Linked DNA regions of Hydrogenophaga sp. SL48. The protein of the gene in region 1 interacts with the protein of each later gene in a pairwise test. Links are inferred from orthologs where the notes say so. Each region holds a gene or a part of one and is shown on either strand. Other genes may lie near its edges. The genes, in order: dprA and recA.

Evidence for each region.
Region 2: the proteins of dprA (region 1) and recA interact in binary tests that used the Bacillus subtilis proteins (3 or more experiments, as listed by UniProt). The link is inferred for Hydrogenophaga sp. SL48 from one-to-one orthologs.

Annotation. Positions count from the first base shown.
Region 1 is NZ_CP063400.1:4,229,545-4,238,274, reverse strand. The notes cover bases 3,250-6,046. They hold dprA (DNA-processing protein DprA), read right to left. Parts: upstream 5,299-6,046; coding sequence 4,201-5,298; downstream 3,250-4,200. Other genes in these bases: IM738_RS20040 (LysM peptidoglycan-binding domain-containing protein), read right to left, coding at 5,309-6,046; IM738_RS20050 (DUF1631 family protein), read left to right, coding at 3,250-4,065. Outside these bases: protein translocase subunit SecD, read left to right, coding at 1-591; protein translocase subunit SecF, read left to right, coding at 609-1,565; more of IM738_RS20050, read left to right, coding at 1,642-3,249; more of IM738_RS20040, read right to left, coding at 6,047-6,568; def (peptide deformylase), read left to right, coding at 6,917-7,438; fmt (methionyl-tRNA formyltransferase), read left to right, coding at 7,444-8,418; IM738_RS20025 (AzlC family ABC transporter permease), read left to right, coding at 8,418-8,730. UniProt on the Bacillus subtilis protein: Protein that helps load RecA onto ssDNA during transformation. Binds cooperatively to circular ssDNA, is able to bridge different segments of DNA. Favors the loading of RecA onto SsbA- or SsbB-coated ssDNA and formation of RecA-DNA filaments.
Region 2 is NZ_CP063400.1:4,371,335-4,380,153, reverse strand. What follows is about bases 378-3,263. They hold recA (recombinase RecA), read right to left. Parts: upstream 2,434-3,263; coding sequence 1,321-2,433; downstream 378-1,320. Other genes in these bases: IM738_RS20665 (response regulator), read left to right, coding at 3,217-3,263; IM738_RS20670 (MarR family winged helix-turn-helix transcriptional regulator), read left to right, coding at 2,575-3,072; recX (recombination regulator RecX), read right to left, coding at 829-1,278; IM738_RS20685 (DUF4870 family protein), read left to right, coding at 411-752. Outside these bases: IM738_RS20690 (MFS transporter), read right to left, coding at 1-300; more of IM738_RS20665, read left to right, coding at 3,264-3,885; IM738_RS20660 (sensor histidine kinase N-terminal domain-containing protein), read left to right, coding at 3,904-5,373; IM738_RS20655 (glutathione S-transferase family protein), read right to left, coding at 5,422-6,075; IM738_RS20650 (DNA topoisomerase III), read right to left, coding at 6,093-8,819. UniProt on the Bacillus subtilis protein: Multifunctional protein involved in homologous recombination, DNA repair and competence.

The DNA.
Region 1 (8,730 bases):
ATTGAAGAACGCACCATCGGTCCCAGCCTGGGCAAGGAAAACATCGAGCGCGGCTTCAACAGCGTGATCTGGGGTTTCCTGGCGGTCGCCACCTTCATGTGCGCCTACTACATGCTGTTTGGCGTGTTCTCCAGCCTCGCACTGGGCTTCAACCTCGTGCTGCTGGTGGCGATCCTGTCCATGCTGCAGGCCACGCTGACCTTGCCCGGCATGGCGGCCATGGCGTTGGCGCTGGGCATGGCCATCGACGCCAACGTGCTGATCAACGAGCGCGTGCGCGAAGAACTGCGCAACGGTTCCTCGCCACAGACCGCGATCAACGTGGGTTACGACCACGCATGGGGCACCATCCTGGACTCCAACATCACCTCGCTGATCGCGGGCGTGGCGCTGCTGGCGTTCGGCTCCGGCCCGGTGCGCGGCTTTGCGGTGGTGCACTGCATCGGCATCCTGACCAGCATGTTTTCGGCCGTGGTGTTCTCGCGCGGCCTGGTCAATCTCTGGTACGGCCGCCAGAAGAAACTCAAGAGCGTGTCCATCGGCACGGTGTGGCGCCCCGACGGCGACAACGCAGTGGCCAAGGCCGATTGACCCCAGGAGCTTGAAGCATGGAACTTTTCCGCATCCGCAAAGACATCCCGTTCATGAAGCACGCCATCGTGCTGAACGCGATCTCGGCCATCACTTTTTTCCTGGCGGTGTTCTTTCTGGTCACCCGTGGCCTGCACCTGTCGGTGGAGTTCACGGGCGGCACCGTGATGGAGGTGGCCTACGAACAGCCGGCCGATCTGGAGTCGGTGCGCAAGGTGATCGAGGGGCTGGGCTATGTCGATGTGCCGGTGCAGAACTTCGGCACCTCGCAGGATGTGCTGCTGCGCCTGCCCGCCAGGGCCGGCCAGAGTTCGGGTCAGCAGAGTGAAGCGGTGCTGACCGCGCTCAAGGCCCAGAACCCCGCGGTGCAGCTGCGCCGCACCGAGTTCGTCGGGCCTCAGGTGGGGCAGGAGCTGGTGGAGAACGGGCTCAAGGCGCTCGGGTTCGTGATCCTGGGCATCATGATCTACCTGGCGATCAGGTTCGAGTGGAAGTACGCGGTGTCCGCCATCATCGCCAACCTGCACGATGTGGTCATCATCCTGGGCTTCTTTGCGTTTTTCCAGTGGGAGTTCTCGCTGCCGGTGCTGGCGGCTGTGCTGGCCGTGCTGGGTTATTCGGTCAACGAATCCGTGGTGATTTTTGACCGCATCCGCGAGACGTTCCGCCGCCAGCGCAAGAAGACCACGGTCCAGATCATCGACCACGCCATCACCTCCACCATCAGTCGCACCATCATCACCCACGGTTCGACCCAGATCATGGTGCTGTCGATGCTGCTCTTCGGTGGTCCCACGCTGCATTACTTCGCCATGGCGCTGACCATCGGCATCCTGTTCGGCATTTATTCATCGGTCTTCGTGGCGGCCGCCATTGCCATGTGGCTGGGCATCAAGCGCGAGGACCTGATCAAACCGACGGGCAAGTCCAATCCGGGTGATCCGGACGATCCGAACAGCGGAGCGATGGTCTGAGCACCGCCGTTTCGGACCGTTTCACCCGGCTTTCTGTCGGCTAAGGCGGTCTGCATTCGTGTCATACTGAGCCATTGTGGCAACCTCTGATCAGCACGTTTCCTCTCTGGCCAAGCAGGCACGCGAGCTCTTTGTGGTTCACGTGGGGCGCGCCCTGCCCGAGTTGGTCAAGGCCTGTGAAACACGGCTGGCATCGGTGCTCGATCAGGCAGGCCCAGCGCGTGAAATGCAGGAGCGTAGAGACGCATGGCTGGCGTTCCAGAAGTGCCAGGCCACCTGGCTGAGCCAGAGCCGCAAGGCCCTGCAGCGCAGCTTGCTGCCGCGCCATGGTGCCCCTGCCAGCCAAGGCTCGGGCGTTCCGTCGGGTCGCCTTGAACTCCTCGCGGAAGGGGCCATTGATGACCAGATCATCGCCTCGCGCTTGGCGATGCGGGTACTGGATGTGGTGTCTACTGAGCTCAATGAGCTGAGGTTGCGCGTTCAGCACTTGGAGAAACGCCAGGAGTTGCCGCGGGGCGATGTGCTGCTGCCCGATGTGGTCGCACGCCTTCTGGTGGATCAGTGGCTGGACGTGCAGATGACCCGCGAGGGCTGGCTGCTGGTGCAGGAGGCTCTCGCGTCCGCCCTGGCCAAGAGCATGCTGGCATCCTATAAGGCAGCGAACGAGTTTCTCGTCTCCAGCGGGGTGATGAAAGAGATCGATCTGCAGGCGCTGGTGAAACGCACACCGGGCAGCCGTTCGGCGGGTCCTGCGCCGAGTGTTCCGGAGACCGCCAGCCATCACGTGCCGTCCGATGGTGGGGGACTCAGCGGAACGGGTGCTTCGAGAGCCGGAGCTGCAGCCAGTGCAACCGGTGCGGGAGCTCCCCACAGTGGCAGTGGCGTGGGCAGCGAATCGGGCGCAGGTTTCGGTTCGAGTCGCCCCAGCCCGCACTCTTCCGGCATGGGTGTTCACGACGAAACCCGCATGATGACCCACTCGTCGCCGCTGGCGCGGGCCCGGATGCGGGCTCAGGGTGTCGTGGGTCGCCTGCGCAGGTTGTTGATGGACAAGGTGGGGGGCGACTTTGAGGCCACCCAGGTGCTGCCGCCGTCGCCGATGCTTCAGCAGGTCATGCAGCGGGTGGCGCCCGAACCTATCTCCGGCAGCCCGGTGTCCGTGGGGATGGGATCATCCCGTCCGGGCATGATCTACATGGACAATTCCCATGTGGAAAGGGCCGCGACGGTCCTGCGGCAGCGCACGACCGAACTCAAGCAGGCCGCCAGCACACCGACCGAGAAGGCCACCATCGAGGTGGTGGCACTGATGTTTCAGAGCATTCTGGCCGAAGAGCGCATTCCCCCCAGTGTGCGGGTCTGGTTTGCCCGCCTGCAGATCCCGGTCCTGCGCGTGGCGCTGGCCGAACCTGAGTTTTTCAGCGCCCTGCAACACCCGGCACGGCGCCTCATCGACCGCATGGGGTCTTGCGTGATGGGTTTCGAGTCCAATGTCAGCTCGGTGGCGCTCGAGGCCGAGATCAAGCGCGTGGTGCAGGTGATCGAGCAATACCCGGAGACTGGGCGGCGGGTCTTCCAGCTGGTGCTGGACGAGTTCCAGAAGTTCTTGTCCACTTACCTGAGCGAGCAGGGCAGCACCAGTCGCTTTGTGAGCGTCGCGCAGCAGGTGGAACAAAAGGAAACCCTGTCGGTGCAGTACACCATCGAGCTGCGCAAGCTGCTCGATGACATTGCGGTGCGCGAAGAGGTGCGCGAGTTTCTGTTCAAGGTCTGGGTCGAGGTGCTGGCCGTGGCCAGTGTCAAATACGGACTGAAGCACGAGGAAACCGCTTCGCTCAAGAAGGTGGCTTCGGACCTGTTGTGGGCGGCCAGCGCCAAACCCAACCGCAATGACCGCGCGCGTGTGATCCAGCAACTGCCCGGCTTGCTGCAGCGCTTGCGCCAGGGCATGAGCCTGCTCGGCTACTCGCCGGGCGTTCAAGACCAGCACATCAAGGCGGTGAGCGATACGCTGGCCGATGCCTTCATGTCGCGCACCGAGGCCATCTCGCAGGAAACACTGGACAAGTTGTCGCAGCGTCTGACCCATCTGGAGGACTACATGCCCGACAGCGGACTGGGGGACCTGGACCTGGACAACGAGAGCATCGAGATGATCACAGGCGTGGACGCCAGCAACATCGAGGTGATCAAGCAGGGGGGCAGTCAGCCCAGCGAAGCGATGCGCGCTTGGGCGGTGGAGCTGCAGATCGGTTCGTGGTTCGGTCTGGATCACAACGGCAAGCTCAACAGTGTGCAGTTTGCCTGGCGCAGCGACCGTGGTCAGCTGTTCCTCTTCGTCACCAACGTCGGACGCTGCTTCCTGATCCAGGCCAACCGGGTGGCGGCTTACCTGCAGGCCGGATTGCTGGTGCCGAGTGAGGAAGAGGCGTTGACCGTGCGGGCCACGCGCGATGCGCTGACCAAGCTGGACGCCAATCCCGAAAGGCTGTTGGGGTGATGTCCCACCCCCGCGCCGCGCCTTCGGCGCGTCACCCCCTCAAGGGGGCGATGCGAGTGGCCCGGCGAAGCCGGTTCCACCGACTCCTCGGCTGAGAGCATTTCGCGCTGGATGCTTCGAGTGAGGCAGGCTGTTTCAGCCTTGGGTGATCCGTTGCAGCAGCCCGCCTGGCATCCGCCCCACTTCGCCTTCCAGCTCCAGTTCCAGTAGACGGGCTTGCAATGTGGCGGTGTCCAGGCCGGTGCGTGCTTGCAGTGCGTCAAAACTCACAGGGTCGTGTCCCACGGCACGGAGCAAATCATTCACCGGCTCGGCAGCCTGGTCTGGTTCTGTGCGATGTCCGGAGGGGTCGGCGATTCGCAGATCTTCCAGGATGTCTTGTGCCGATTCCACGAGTTTTGCGCCCTGCCGGATCAGCGCATGGCAACCGCGCGACTGCGGCGCGTGGATGGAGCCCGGGATGGCAAACACCTCACGCCCTTGCTCCGCCGCGAAACGCGCGGTGATCAGGGAGCCCGATCGAACGGCGGCCTCGACCACGAGCGTGCCCTGCGACAGGCCAGCGATGATTCGGTTGCGTTGCGGGAAGTTGGCCGCCAGAGGCGGCGTTCCGAGGGGGTACTCGCTGATCAGCAACCCTCGTTCCGCGATGCGGTTGGCCAGTGCATCGTGCCGTCTGGGGTACACGGTGTCGAGCCCTGTGCCCACCACGGCGATGGTGGTGCCACCACCTTCCAGGGCACCTGCGTGCGCCGCGCCATCCACGCCGAGAGCCAATCCCGACACCACACAGACACCCGCCTCGCCGAGACTCCGCGCGAACTGGCGGGCGTTGGTCTCCCCCTGCGGGGTGGGGTTGCGGCTGCCCACGATGGCAAGCTTGCGCGGATGGTCGAGCACCTCGGGCTGTCCGTGCAGGTACAGCATCAGCGGTGGATCGGCGGTGTTCAGCAGCGCGCCCGGGTAGTGGGCATCGGCCAGCGTGACCACCCTGTGGTCTGGGCTTTCGTCCAGCCAGGCCATCAGGCGATCGACGGCGGGTTCCAGCGTCTCGGGGATGCTCTGCATTGCACGCGCCGTGCGAGCATTGGTGACGGTTTGCCAGGCGCTGGGGCTCTGGGCCCAGACGCCTGAAGGCAGGCCAAACGCGGTGAGCAGCCTTCGGGCCGTGTCATTGCCCACGCCGGGAGTGAGCAGCAGCCTGAGCCAACCGGCCAGGGCCTCCCTGTCCATCGGCCGCGCTTCAGGGGTTGGTGAAGCGGTCGCCGATCTTGACGCCGTCCTGGATGTTCAGCACCACGGCGTAAGACACCTTGTCGAAGGTGCGGAAGACCATCATCAGGCCATTGCTCTCGCCGGGGAGGCGCAACTGAGGGCGGCTGTCGTCGGTTTTGTCGGTCAGGGTGTTGGCATCTCGAACCAAGGCCAGCACATGTCCGTCTTCCAAGCCGTGTGCCTTGCCTCGGTTGATGGCGACCACCTGGTTCTGGGCGGCATACCGGACGGCATTGCCGTAGACCGAGACGATCAGGCCATTCTGGGCCTGACCCGGGGCGCGGGGCACGTAGTTGGGGATCACGCGCGGAGGTTCGGGCAGCATGCGGTCACCGACGCGCATTTCTTCCTTGGCGCTCACGATGTCGATGGTGGCGGGCACCAGCTCACCGGTCGCCGCCGGCTTGACGGGCTCTTTCTCGGCCACTGGCACGCGCTCGAGGTTGTGCGCGGTGTTGTCGTACGTGGGTTTGTAGACGTCCTTGCCAGCGGGCTTCTGGGCCGAAGCCGGGGCCTCGATGTCTCGACGGCTTTCGGGGCGCACCAGCAACGCCTTGCCGATGTACTGGGCCTCGTAGGCGAGGATTTCGCCCGTGGCCGGGTCTTTCAGCGCCACCGCGTTCCGGAACACGCGGAAATTGCGGGGCTTGCCCGCTTCCATCGTCAGTGCTTCCTGGGCGATGGCGCCGTCGCCGTACTGACCGCGGGCATAGGCGCGGTCACCCAGGCTGAGCAGCACCCGGTTTTCCGGTGTGGCGACGATGCGGGGAGCGCGCGCGAAAGTGGCTTCGTCCACCACCAGGGGTTCGGCCAGGAAGGATTCGATGGCCTGCATGTTGACCGGCGGAATCGCCGAATCGGACAGGCTCTCGACGCGGGTGCGTGGCGACACACGCACCGTCGGCGTGTCACCCTCGCCCGGACGGCGGGTGCTCAGGCGGGCGCGGCCACCGGATTTGTCGAGGTACAGCACCTGACCCGGGTAGATGCGGTGCGGGTTCTTGATCTCCTCCAGGTTCATGCCCCAGAGCTCAGGCCAGCGCCATGGGCTCTTCAGGAACAACCCGGAGATGCGCCACAGCGTGTCGCCGCGAACGACCGTGTGGCTGTCGGGCGCGTTGGGCGCCAGTTCGGACAGCGGCACCCCGGTCTGGGCCACCTGGTTGGCGGTGGCGCGCTGTCCGGACGTGACGGTCTGGCTCTGCGCCCAGGCGGTGCCGGTGGCCATCGCGATCAACAACGCGCAGGCGCCAGCCACGGGTCGCGACAGGCTGAAGGCGGACGGGAGGGCGGACGAGCGGGTGTTCAATGGCATGTGTGGGCCCCTGGGGCTGGCGCAATCTGGCCGAAAACCGTGCCCGGTCACCCGGACAAACGGCGCTTCAAGTCTTGACAATTCGCATTTGATTTTGCGCCCAAGCCCTTGATTAGGCAATATTAATGGACGTGGCCATCCACGCGATCCGCGAAAAGTAGCGAAAATAGCGACAAACCCCTCCCGATGGTCACGGCCGCGCCACGTTCGCCGTGACCATCGTTTTGCCCAGACCCCGACCGCTGCGTCGCCGCCTTTGCCATGAACCCGCCCGATTTGCTCCCCATCCTGCGTTACCCCGACCCACGCCTGCACACCGTGGCGAAACCGGTGGTGGCGTTTGACGACCGCCTTCGCGTGTTGATCGAGCGGATGCTGGCCACCATGTACGACGCCAGCGGCATCGGGCTGGCGGCCACGCAGGTGGACGTGCACGAGCGCCTGGTCGTGATCGATGTGAGCGAAACGCGCGACCAGCCCCTGGTGCTGGTCAATCCGGTGATCGACTGGGCCAGTGCCGAAACCCGCAAGGGTGAGGAGGGTTGCCTGTCGGTGCCGGGCATCTACGACGGTGTGGAGCGTTCCATTGCCGTGAAGGTGCGGGCCCAGGATGCCGAGGGACACAGCCGCGTGATCGAGGCCGAGGGCATGCTGGCCGTGTGCATCCAGCACGAGATGGACCACCTGATGGGCAAGGTGTTCGTGGAATACCTTTCGCCGCTCAAACGCAACCGGATCAAAGGCAAGTTGCTGAAATCGCAACGCGAAGCGCAGAAGGCATGACGGCCATGCGTGTGGTCTTCGCCGGCACGCCGGCGTTCGCCCGTGTGGCGCTGGAGCGCCTGATCGCGGCGGGGTTCGAGATCCCATTGGTGCTGACCCAGCCCGATCGACCGGCTGGCCGTGGCATGAAGCTGCAGGCGTCGCCGGTCAAGCAGTGCGCGCTGGAACACGGCATCGCGGTGGCGCAGCCGCGCAGCCTGCGGCTGGACGGCAAATACCCCGAGGACGCCACCGCCGCGCGCGAAGCCATTCTTTCCGCGAAAGCCGATGCCATGGTGGTCGCCGCTTACGGACTGATCCTGCCGCAGTGGGTGCTCGATGCGCCCGTGAAGGGATGTCTCAACATCCACGCTTCCCTCCTGCCGCGCTGGCGCGGCGCGGCGCCCATCCACCGCGCCATCGAGGCGGGCGATGTGCAGACCGGCGTGACCGTCATGCAGATGGACGCGGGCCTGGACACCGGCGACATGCTGCTGATGGAACGGCTGGCCATCGGCGCCGACGACACCACCGGCAGCCTGCACGACCGGTTGGCCACGCTGGGCGGTCGCCTGATCGTCGAGGCGCTGGAGCTGGCCGCCTGTGGCGGATTGGCCGCTGAAAAGCAGCCAGTCGAGGGGGTGACCTACGCGCACAAGATCGAGAAGGCCGAAGCCACCATCGACTGGACGCTGCCCGCAGAGGAGATCGGGCGGCGGGTTCGGGCCTTCAACCCGGCCCCGGGCGCCGCAACGGCGCTGGCGGGCGAGGCGATCAAGGTCTGGGCCGTGCACGCTGACGGCGTCGGCGCTGCGGGCGTGCCCGGCCAGGTGCTGTCGGCGGGCGCCGACGGCATCCGCGTGGCGACCGGTGACGGCGTGCTGGTGCTGACCGAGTTGCAGCGCGCCGGGGGCAAGCGGCTGCCGGCGGCGGATTTCCTGCGCGGCTTTCCGCTCGTGCCCGGCCAGGTGCTGGACGCCGCCATGAAAGCCGCCGGCTGATGTTTTTTCTGGCCGAACACCGCCGCCACGCGGAATTCTGGGAAGGTTTCCGCGACCAGGCGTCGGTGGCCGTGGGCATCGGTGCCTGGGGCCTGATGACCGGCGTGGCCATGGTCAAGTCGGGGTTGTCGGTGATCGAAGCCCTGTTGATGACGGTGATCGTGTTTGCCGGCAGCGCGCAGCTCGCGGCCGTGCCCATGATCGTGGCGGGCGCGCCGATGTGGGTGATCCTGGCGGCCTCGTTCTGCGTCAACCTGCGGTTCGTGGTGTTCTCCATCCACCTGCGGCCCTATGTGATGCACCTGCCGCGCT
Region 2 (8,819 bases), 140 kb from region 1 along the record:
GGCCGCCACCAGCAGCCAGAAGTTCTTGTCGGCCGCGGCCCAGTAGCACAGCAGGGCCGACAGCAGCGCCACCAGCAAACCGATCTGGAACGAGCCCTGGCGGCCGAAGGCGCTCTGGGTGCGCGCCACCAGCGGCGTGGAGAGCGCACCACCCACCACATAGCCCATCACCGGCAACGTCGCCATCCAGCCCAACGGTGCGAGCGACAGGCCCACCAGGCCGTTGATGGCGATGAAGACCACGTTGTTGGTCAGGAAGAGGCCTTGCGCGGCGGCCAGCAGCCAGAGGTTTTTATTCATAAGGCGTTGTTTATACAGTGGGCCGCTCAAGGGGCAGTGGCTATAGTTCAGAAACGTGTTCGAAGCCCTTGCGCTGCGCCACGCCCCCCGATCCCCTGCCCGGAGCCGACATGAACGCACCCGCCAGCGACGAAGCCAACAAAACACTCACCACGGTGATCTACGCGCTCTACGCGTCGTCCATCCTGGTGGGGGTGACGATCCTGGTCGCCATCGTCATGAATTACGTCAAGCGCGACGACGTGGCGGGGACCTGGCTGGAGAGCCATTTCCGCTGGCAGATCCGCACCTTCTGGTTCGGGCTGCTGTGGAGCGTGCTCGGTGTGCTGAGCCTGGTGGTCGTGGTCGGGTTTGCCGTGCTGTTCGCGAACCTGGTCTGGTTCATCTACCGCATCGTCAAAGGCTGGATCCGTCTGAACGAGGGCCGGCCGATGTACGAGGGCGTCGCCTGAAGTGAAGCACCCCCGCGGTGTGTGCTGACAGACGCCCCGCTCCAGTCGCGCCCTCTCGCTGGATTCGCCGCTCCGCTCAGTCTTCGTCGCTGCCGCCGACCACGCGGCGGATCGCTTCGGCGCCGAAGCCGCGCGCCAGCAGAAACCGCATCTGCTTGCCGCGCTCGGCCGCATCGGCCGGCGGTGATCCGAATTTCTTGCGCCAGACCTCGCGGGCCCGTTCCACCTCGGTGCCACGCAGCGCAGCCACCGCCTCGGCCACCGCAACCGGGTCCAGCCCTTTGGCCTGCAGCTCTTGCTTCACACGGGCGGCACCCAGGCGGGAAGCACGGCGGTGCACGACGGATTCGAGCACACGCTGTTCGTTGATGAAGCCCTTGGCATCCAGCTCGTCCAGCGCGCGGGCCAGCTCGCCCGGCTCCGTTTCGTGGGCTCTCAGTTTGCGCTCCAGCTCGGCGCGGGAGTGCTCGCGCCCGGCCAGCAGGCGCAGGGCACGGCCTTTGAGGGAGATCTGATCAAACGCCATGCGACGAATGCTCCACCGCTCGCTGTGCCGTGCTCACAACGCTCACTCGCTCAGGACTTCGGCCTTGTCCGGCTTGGCCGCGGCCTTGTCCGCTTTGGCGGCCTTGGCAGGCGCGGGCGCCTCGTCCACCGGCAGCAGCGGAACACCCAGCTCGGTGCGCACCTTGTTTTCGATCTCGACACGCAGCTCGGGGTTTTCGCGCAGGAATTCGCGCGAGTTGTCGCGACCCTGGCCGATCTTTTCGCCGTTGTAGGCGTACCAGGCGCCGGACTTTTCGATCACCTTGTTCAGCACACCCAGGTCCAGGATCTCGCCTTCGCGGCTGATGCCCTCGCCGAACAGGATGTCGAACTCGGCGGTCTTGAACGGGGGCGAGACCTTGTTCTTCACCACCTTGACCTTGGTTTCGTTGCCGATCGCTTCTTCGCCCTTCTTGATCGTGCCGGTGCGACGGATGTCGAGGCGGACCGAGGCGTAGAACTTGAGCGCGTTGCCACCGGTGGTGGTCTCGGGGCTGCCGAACATGACACCGATCTTCATGCGGATCTGGTTGATGAAGATGACCATGCAGTTGGTCTTCTTGATGTGGGCGGTGAGCTTGCGCAGCGCCTGGCTCATGAGGCGGGCCTGCAGACCGGGCAGGCTGTCGCCCATCTCGCCTTCGAGTTCGGCCTTGGGCGTGAGCGCGGCGACCGAGTCCACCACGATCAGGTCCACCGCGCCGGAACGCACCAGCGAGTCCACGATTTCGAGCGCCTGTTCACCGGTGTCGGGCTGGCTGATCAGCAGGTCCTGCAGGTTCACGCCCAGCTTCTGCGCGTACTGGATGTCCAGCGCGTGCTCGGCGTCCACAAAGGCGCAGGTGCCGGCCAGCTTCTGCATCTCGGCGATCACCTGCAGGGTCAGCGTGGTCTTGCCCGAGGATTCCGGGCCGTAGATTTCCACCACGCGACCGCGCGGCAGGCCGCCGACGCCCAGGGCGATGTCCAGCCCCAGCGAGCCGGTGGAGACGACCTGGATGTCTTCGATCACCTCGCCTTCGCCCAGCCGCATGATGGTGCCCTTGCCGAACTGCTTTTCGATCTGGGCCAGCGCGGCCTGCAGGGCCTTGGCTTTTTCGGCGTTGACGGGGTTTGGTTTGCTGATCGGGTCCATGTGACGTGCTCCTGAGCGTGTGAGTGGGTGTTCGCTTCCGGCAAGTGTTTTTGTGTACAGGCTGGATGCTTAAACAGCAGTTTATCGCCGAATACATCGACAACATTCTATTTATTGATCAGTTTGCCTTACCATTTGCCGATGGCCATACCCACTCCTCGACAGGTGTCCGACAGCCCGCCCGACGACCGCTGGCGCAGCGCCCACCTTGGCCGGTTGATGGGCCTGGCCTTGCGCCGCTTTGACGCGCGGGTGCTGTACCTCATGGCGCACGATCCGAACGTGCCGCTGGCGCTTTCGAACCTCGCCGCGCGCGAGCAGATCGGCGCGGCCCATGTCCATATCACCCGCCACCTGGGCTTGCACGGCTCCCGTCTGACCGAACTGGCCCAGAGCGCGGGCATCAGCAAACAGGCCATGGGCGATCTGGTGACGCAGTGCGAGGCGTGGGACCTGGTGCGACGTGAGCCCGACCCGCTGGACGCGCGGGCGCGGCGCATCGTCTTCACCGCCACCGGCTTGCTGTGGCTCGAGGCCTTCCGGCTGGCGGTGGCCCGCGCCGAGAACGAGTTCCGTGCGCAGGTCGGCGAGGACATCGCCACCGTGGTCGCGCTGGGGCTGGAGGCCTACGGCAGCTGAGCGTCGCGCACGCGGGTTTGTCCGGCGAAAGGCGGGTGCGCGGCGGCCTAAAATGAACCGCAGAGCGCAAGCCGAGGAACCAGACAGCGCCCCACCCCATGCCCCAGCCAACAGGCTGGGCCATACAGCCGATAGGAGACCCGCATGCGCATCCTGATTGCCGAAGACGACCAGGTCCTGGCCGATGGCCTGTTGCGCGGGCTTCGCGCGGCCGGTGCCGCCGTCGACCACGTGGCCAGCGGCAGCGAGGCCGACGCCGCGCTGATGACGAACAACGAGTTCGACCTGCTGATCCTCGATCTGGGCCTGCCCAAGATGCACGGCCTGGAGGTGCTCAAGCGCCTTCGCTCGCGCGGCTCGTCGCTGCCGGTGCTGATCCTGACGGCGGCCGACAGCATCGAGGAACGCGTCAAGGGCCTGGACTACGGCGCCGACGACTACATGGCCAAGCCGTTCTCGCTGCAGGAACTCGAAGCCCGCGTGCGCGCCCTCACCCGCCGCGGCATGGGCGGCGCCAGCTCCACCATCAAGCACGGCCCGCTGGTGTACGACCAGGCCGGGCGCGTGGCCACCATCGACGGCAAGATGGTCGAGCTCTCGGCGCGCGAGCTCGGCCTGCTCGAGGTGCTGCTGCAGCGCGCCGGACGGCTGGTGAGCAAGGACCAGCTGGTCGAGCGCCTGTGCGAGTGGGGCGAAGAGGTGAGCAACAACGCCATCGAGGTCTACATCCACCGCCTGCGCAAGAAGATCGAGAAGGGCCCGATCCGCATCGCCACGGTGCGGGGGCTGGGCTATTGCCTGGAGAAGATTTGACCCCGGCTGCGCTCTGACATGGCCGACGAGCCGCACGACAGCGCGCGCATCTCCTTCGGGCTGTTCCAGCGCGAGCAGCGCAGCCTGTTCGGCGAGATCCTGGACTGGATGCTCACGCCGCTGCTGCTGCTGTGGCCGCTGTCGCTGGCGCTGACGTGGTTCGTGGCCCAGGGCATCGCCACCAAGCCGTTCGACCGGGCGCTGGAGTTCAACCTGCAGGCACTGACGCAGTTCGTGGTGGCCACCGACAAAAAGGTCAGCTTCAACCTCACCCCCCAGGCCCGCGACCTGCTGCGGGCCGACGACAGCGACCTCGTGTACTACCAGGTGCTGGACGCGCGCGGCCGGCTCATCAGCGGTGAAGGCGATTTCCCCCTGCCCAACGAGCCCGAGCTGCCCGAACCCGGCCGGGTGCTGTTGCGCGACGACATGGTGCGCGGCGACGAGGTGCGGGTGGCCTACGCCTGGCTGTCGCGCGGCACCGAGACGAAGCAGCTGGTGCTCATGCAGGTGGGTGAGACCAAGGGCAAACGGTCCACGCTGGCGACCGAGATCATCAAGGGCGTGATGGTGCCGCAGTTCGTCATCCTGCCGCTGGCGGTGCTGCTGGTGTGGCTGGCGCTGGTGCGTGGCATCCGCCCGCTCAACGAGCTGGAACAGAAGATCCGCGCGCGCAAGCCCGACGACCTCAGCCCCATCGAGGAATCGTTCATTCCCCAGGAGGTGGCGCCGCTGGTGTCGTCGATCAACGACCTGCTCACGCGGCTGAAGACCTCGCTCACCACGCAGAAGCGCTTTCTGGCCGACGCGGCGCACCAGCTCAAGACGCCGCTGGCCGGGCTGCGCATGCAGGCGGAACTGGCGCAGCGCGAAACCGACCCGCAGGAGATTCGCGGCTCGCTGCAGCAGATCGCCCGCTCCAGCTCCAGGGCCACGCACACCGTCAACCAGCTGTTGGCACTGGCCCGCGCAGAGACCACGGGCCGTGCGCTGCCCAGCGCGCAGATCGATCTGGCCAAACTGGTCACTGACGTGGTCCGGGATTCGGTGCCGCGGGCGCTGGAACACGGCATCGACCTCGGCTACGAAGGACCGGAAGAGATGCCCGAGATCTGCCTGATGGACGGGAACCCGACCCTGTTGCAGGAGATGGTCCGCAACCTGGTCGACAACGCGATCAACTACTCGGGCCAGGGAGGCATCGTGACGGTGCGGGTGCTGTTCGACCGGTTCAGTGGCGTGCAGATCCTCCAGGTCGAGGACAACGGCCCGGGCATCCCCGAAAACGAACGTGCGCTGGTGCTGCAACCCTTCTACCGCGCGCTGGGCACCAACGTGGACGGCTCCGGCCTAGGTCTGGCGATCGTGCATGAGATCGCCCAGCAACACGGCGCCGTGGTCATGATGGAAGACACGCACCCCGAAGGCCCCCGCCGCGGCTTGCGGGTGGCCATCCGCTTTGCGGCCAGAAAACCCGCCGACGAATGAACAAGGGCGCCCAGCGGCGCCCTTGTCTTCGGTAACGGTGCAAAGCGATCAGCCTGCCGGCGGCTGGTACAGGTTGAGTTGCAAGCGTTCGCGATCAATCACCGTGGCCACCGCTGGCAGCGCGGCAAAGCGCTGGGCCAGGGCCCAGGTGGCGGTGAACCCGGTGGGGTCGATGCCGGCGATGCCGCCCCAGCGCAACAGCGTGAGCGCATAGGCGTCGAGCGCGCCCGGGCGGTCGCCCGTCAGCCAGGGCGCGGCGTTCGCGGCCAGGGCCTCGATCTCGCCCAGCAGACCGCGGTAACTCTCGACCGCGAATCGTTTGATCGCCTGCTGCGCCGCTGCGTCGTCGGTGAACTTCTGCGGCATGAAGATGTGGGTGAAGGTGGGGTGCACCGTGTTGTTCATCCAGGCCAGCGTGGACAGCGCGCGCGTGCGGGCCATGCCGCCGGCGGGCAGGATGCCGGCCTCGGGCAGCTTCGCGTCCAGGTGCAGCAGGATGGCGACGATCTGGGTGATCACCTCGCCGTCGTCCACCAGCACCGGCACCTGGCCGCGGGGGTTGAGCGCCAGGTACTCGGCCGAGCGCTGCTCGCCCTTGTGCAGCTTCACGCTGACGGGTTCGAACGCTGCGCCCGACAGTTCGAGCAGGCTGTGCGGCACGAACGAGCAGGCGCCGGGGGCGAAATACAGTTTGAGGCTCATGGCGGTGTCTCCTGGAATCAGCCGAGGTGTTTGCCCAGCACGCCGGCGATTTCAAACATCGTGACTTGCGGCTTGCCGAACACCGGCGCCAGCTTGGCGTCGGCGTTGATGTTGCGTTTGTTGGTCGCGTCCTGCAGGCCGTTGGCCTTGATGTAGTCCCACAGCTTCTTAACGGCTTCGGGGCGCGACACGGCGTCCGGGCCGATCACCGCGGCCAGCGCAGCGCTGGGCTGCTTGCCGCTGGCGGCGGTGGTCTTGCGCGGTGCCTTCACCGCCGCGGTCTTCTTGGCCGCGGCTTTCTTGGCGGGCGCGGCCTTGGCAGTCGCCTTCTTCGCCGGCGCGGCCTTGGCCGGCGCACCGGCCGCTGTCTTGCGTGGCGGGAACTTGCTGGTGCGCGGCTCGAACTCGAAGTTCACCTTGCCCGCTTCCTTGTCCCAGGCCAGGAAGGCCTTGAAGGCACGGCGCGTGCGCATGGAGACGAACTTGTCGAGCAGGTCGGTCTTGCCGGTTTCCAGCAGCTTGTGCATCTGCTCGCGCGCCACCGGCTGCTGCAGGATGATTTTGCCGCTCTTGAAGTCGCAGCTCGGCGTGGCCTGCGCGTCGGTGGGCACCGACTTCTCGCACACGTAGTTGGCGCCATGCTCGTGCACCGGGCTGCCGCACTTGGGGCAGGCGCCGAGCGACTCGCTGCCGGTGAAATCGACCAGCTCGCCGGTCTCTTCGTTCTTCTTGTCGTCGCCGAAGTCGAATTCGAGCTTCCAGTTCTGGTCTTCTTCGTTGAACTTGATCACGATCTCGGCCACGAAGGGCCAGCCCGCCTTGGAACGGAAGCCCTCCAGCGGGCCGATCTTCTTGGTCGCCAGCAGCTGTTCGGCTTCTTCGGGTTCGAAGGTGCGGCCGGCCGGCGATTTGCCGAACGAAAAGCCGCAACCATCGCTGTTGCCGTCAGCGCCGGTGCAGCCGTAACGGCGGTAGTTTTCCTTCACCACGCCACCGCAGTTGGGGCAGGGCGTTTGCAGGGTGGCGTAGTTGCCGGGGATGGTGTCGCGGTCGTATTCCTTGGCCTTCTTCACCATGCGCTCGGTCATCTGCGCGATCTCGGCCATGAAGTCGCTGCGGCTGAGCTGGCCGTGCTCCATCTGCGCCAGCTTGTGTTCCCACTCACCGGTGAGCTCGGCCTTGGAGAGTTCTTCCACGCCCAGGCCACGCAGCAGCGTCATGAGCTGGAAGGCCTTGGCCGTGGGGATGAGTTCGCGGCCCTCGCGCAGCATGTATTTTTCGGTCAGCAGGCCTTCGATGGTGGCCGCGCGCGTGGCGGGCGTGCCCAGGCCTTTTTCCTGCATGGCCTCGCGCAGCTCGTCGTCGTCGATCAGCTTGCCGGCACCTTCCATGGCGCCGAGCAGCGTGGCTTCCGAGTAGCGGGCCGGTGGTTTGGTCTTCAGGCCCTTGGCCTCCACCGTCTCGGTGCGCACGGTCTCGCCCTCGCGCACCGGCACCAGGTTCTGGCCCTTGTCGCCTTCCTTGGCGCCTTCCACATCCTCGGCGGCTTCTTTGCCATACACGGCCATCCAGCCCGGCTTCACGAGCACCTTGCCTTCGGTCTTGAAGTGGTGGTTGAGCACCTTGCTGATGCGCGTGGTCACCATGAACTCGGCGCTGGGGAAGAACACCGCCAGGAAGCGGCGCACCACCAGGTCGTACAGTTTCTGCTCGGCTTCGCTCAGGCCGCTGGGCGCCTGCAGCGTGGGGATGATGGCAAAGTGGTCCGACACCTTGCTGTTGTCGAAGATGCGCTTGCTCGGGCGGATGTAGCCGCCGTTGAGCGCCGTCAGCGCGTGCGGCGCCAGGTGCTTCATGCCGCTGTCGGCCAGCATCTCGAAGGTCTGCTTCACCGTGGGCAGGTAGTCCTCGGGCAGCGCACGCGAATCGGTCCGCGGGTAGGTCAGGGCTTTGTGGCGTTCGTACAGGCTTTGGGCCAGCTGCAGCGTGGTCTTGGCCGAGAAGCCGAAGCGGCCGTTGGCCTCGCGCTGCAGGCTGGTCAGGTCGTACAGCAGGCCGCTGGCCTGCGTGGTGGGTTTGCTCTCTTCGGTGACGCTGGCCGCCTTGCCGCGCACGGCGTCGACGATGGCCTGGGCATCGCGCTGGTTCCAGAGGCGGTCGGCGCGCAGGTCGGCGTCGGCATCGTCGCCGGTGGGCTTCTTGAAGGCGGGGTCGAACCACTTCCCGGGGTACTCGCCGGCCTCGGCCAGGAAGCTGGCGTGAATTTCCCAGTAGTCACGGCTGCGGTGGGCGCGGATCTGTTCTTCACGTTCGACCACGATGGACAGCGTGGGCGTCTGCACCCGGCCGACCGTGGTGAGGAAGAAGCCTCCGTCGCGCGAGTTGAACGCCGTCATGGCGCGGGTGCCGTTGATGCCCACCATCCAGTCGGCCTCGGAGCGGCTGCGCGCCGCGTCGGCCAGGCCCTGCATCTGGGCGTCGCTGCGCAGGTGCTCGAAGCCGTCGCGGATGGCCGCCGGCGTCATGGACTGCAGCCACAGGCGCTGCACCGGCTTGCCCAGCGACTGATATGAACCGCCCTTGAGACCCCCAGCGTACTGTTCGATCAGGCGGAAGATCAGTTCGCCCTCGCGGCCCGCGTCACAGGCGTTGATGAGCTGGCTCACGTCCTTGCGCTTGGCCAGCTTCACCACGGCGGACAGGCGCGACTTGGTCTTGTCGATCGGCTTCAATTCAAAGTAGGG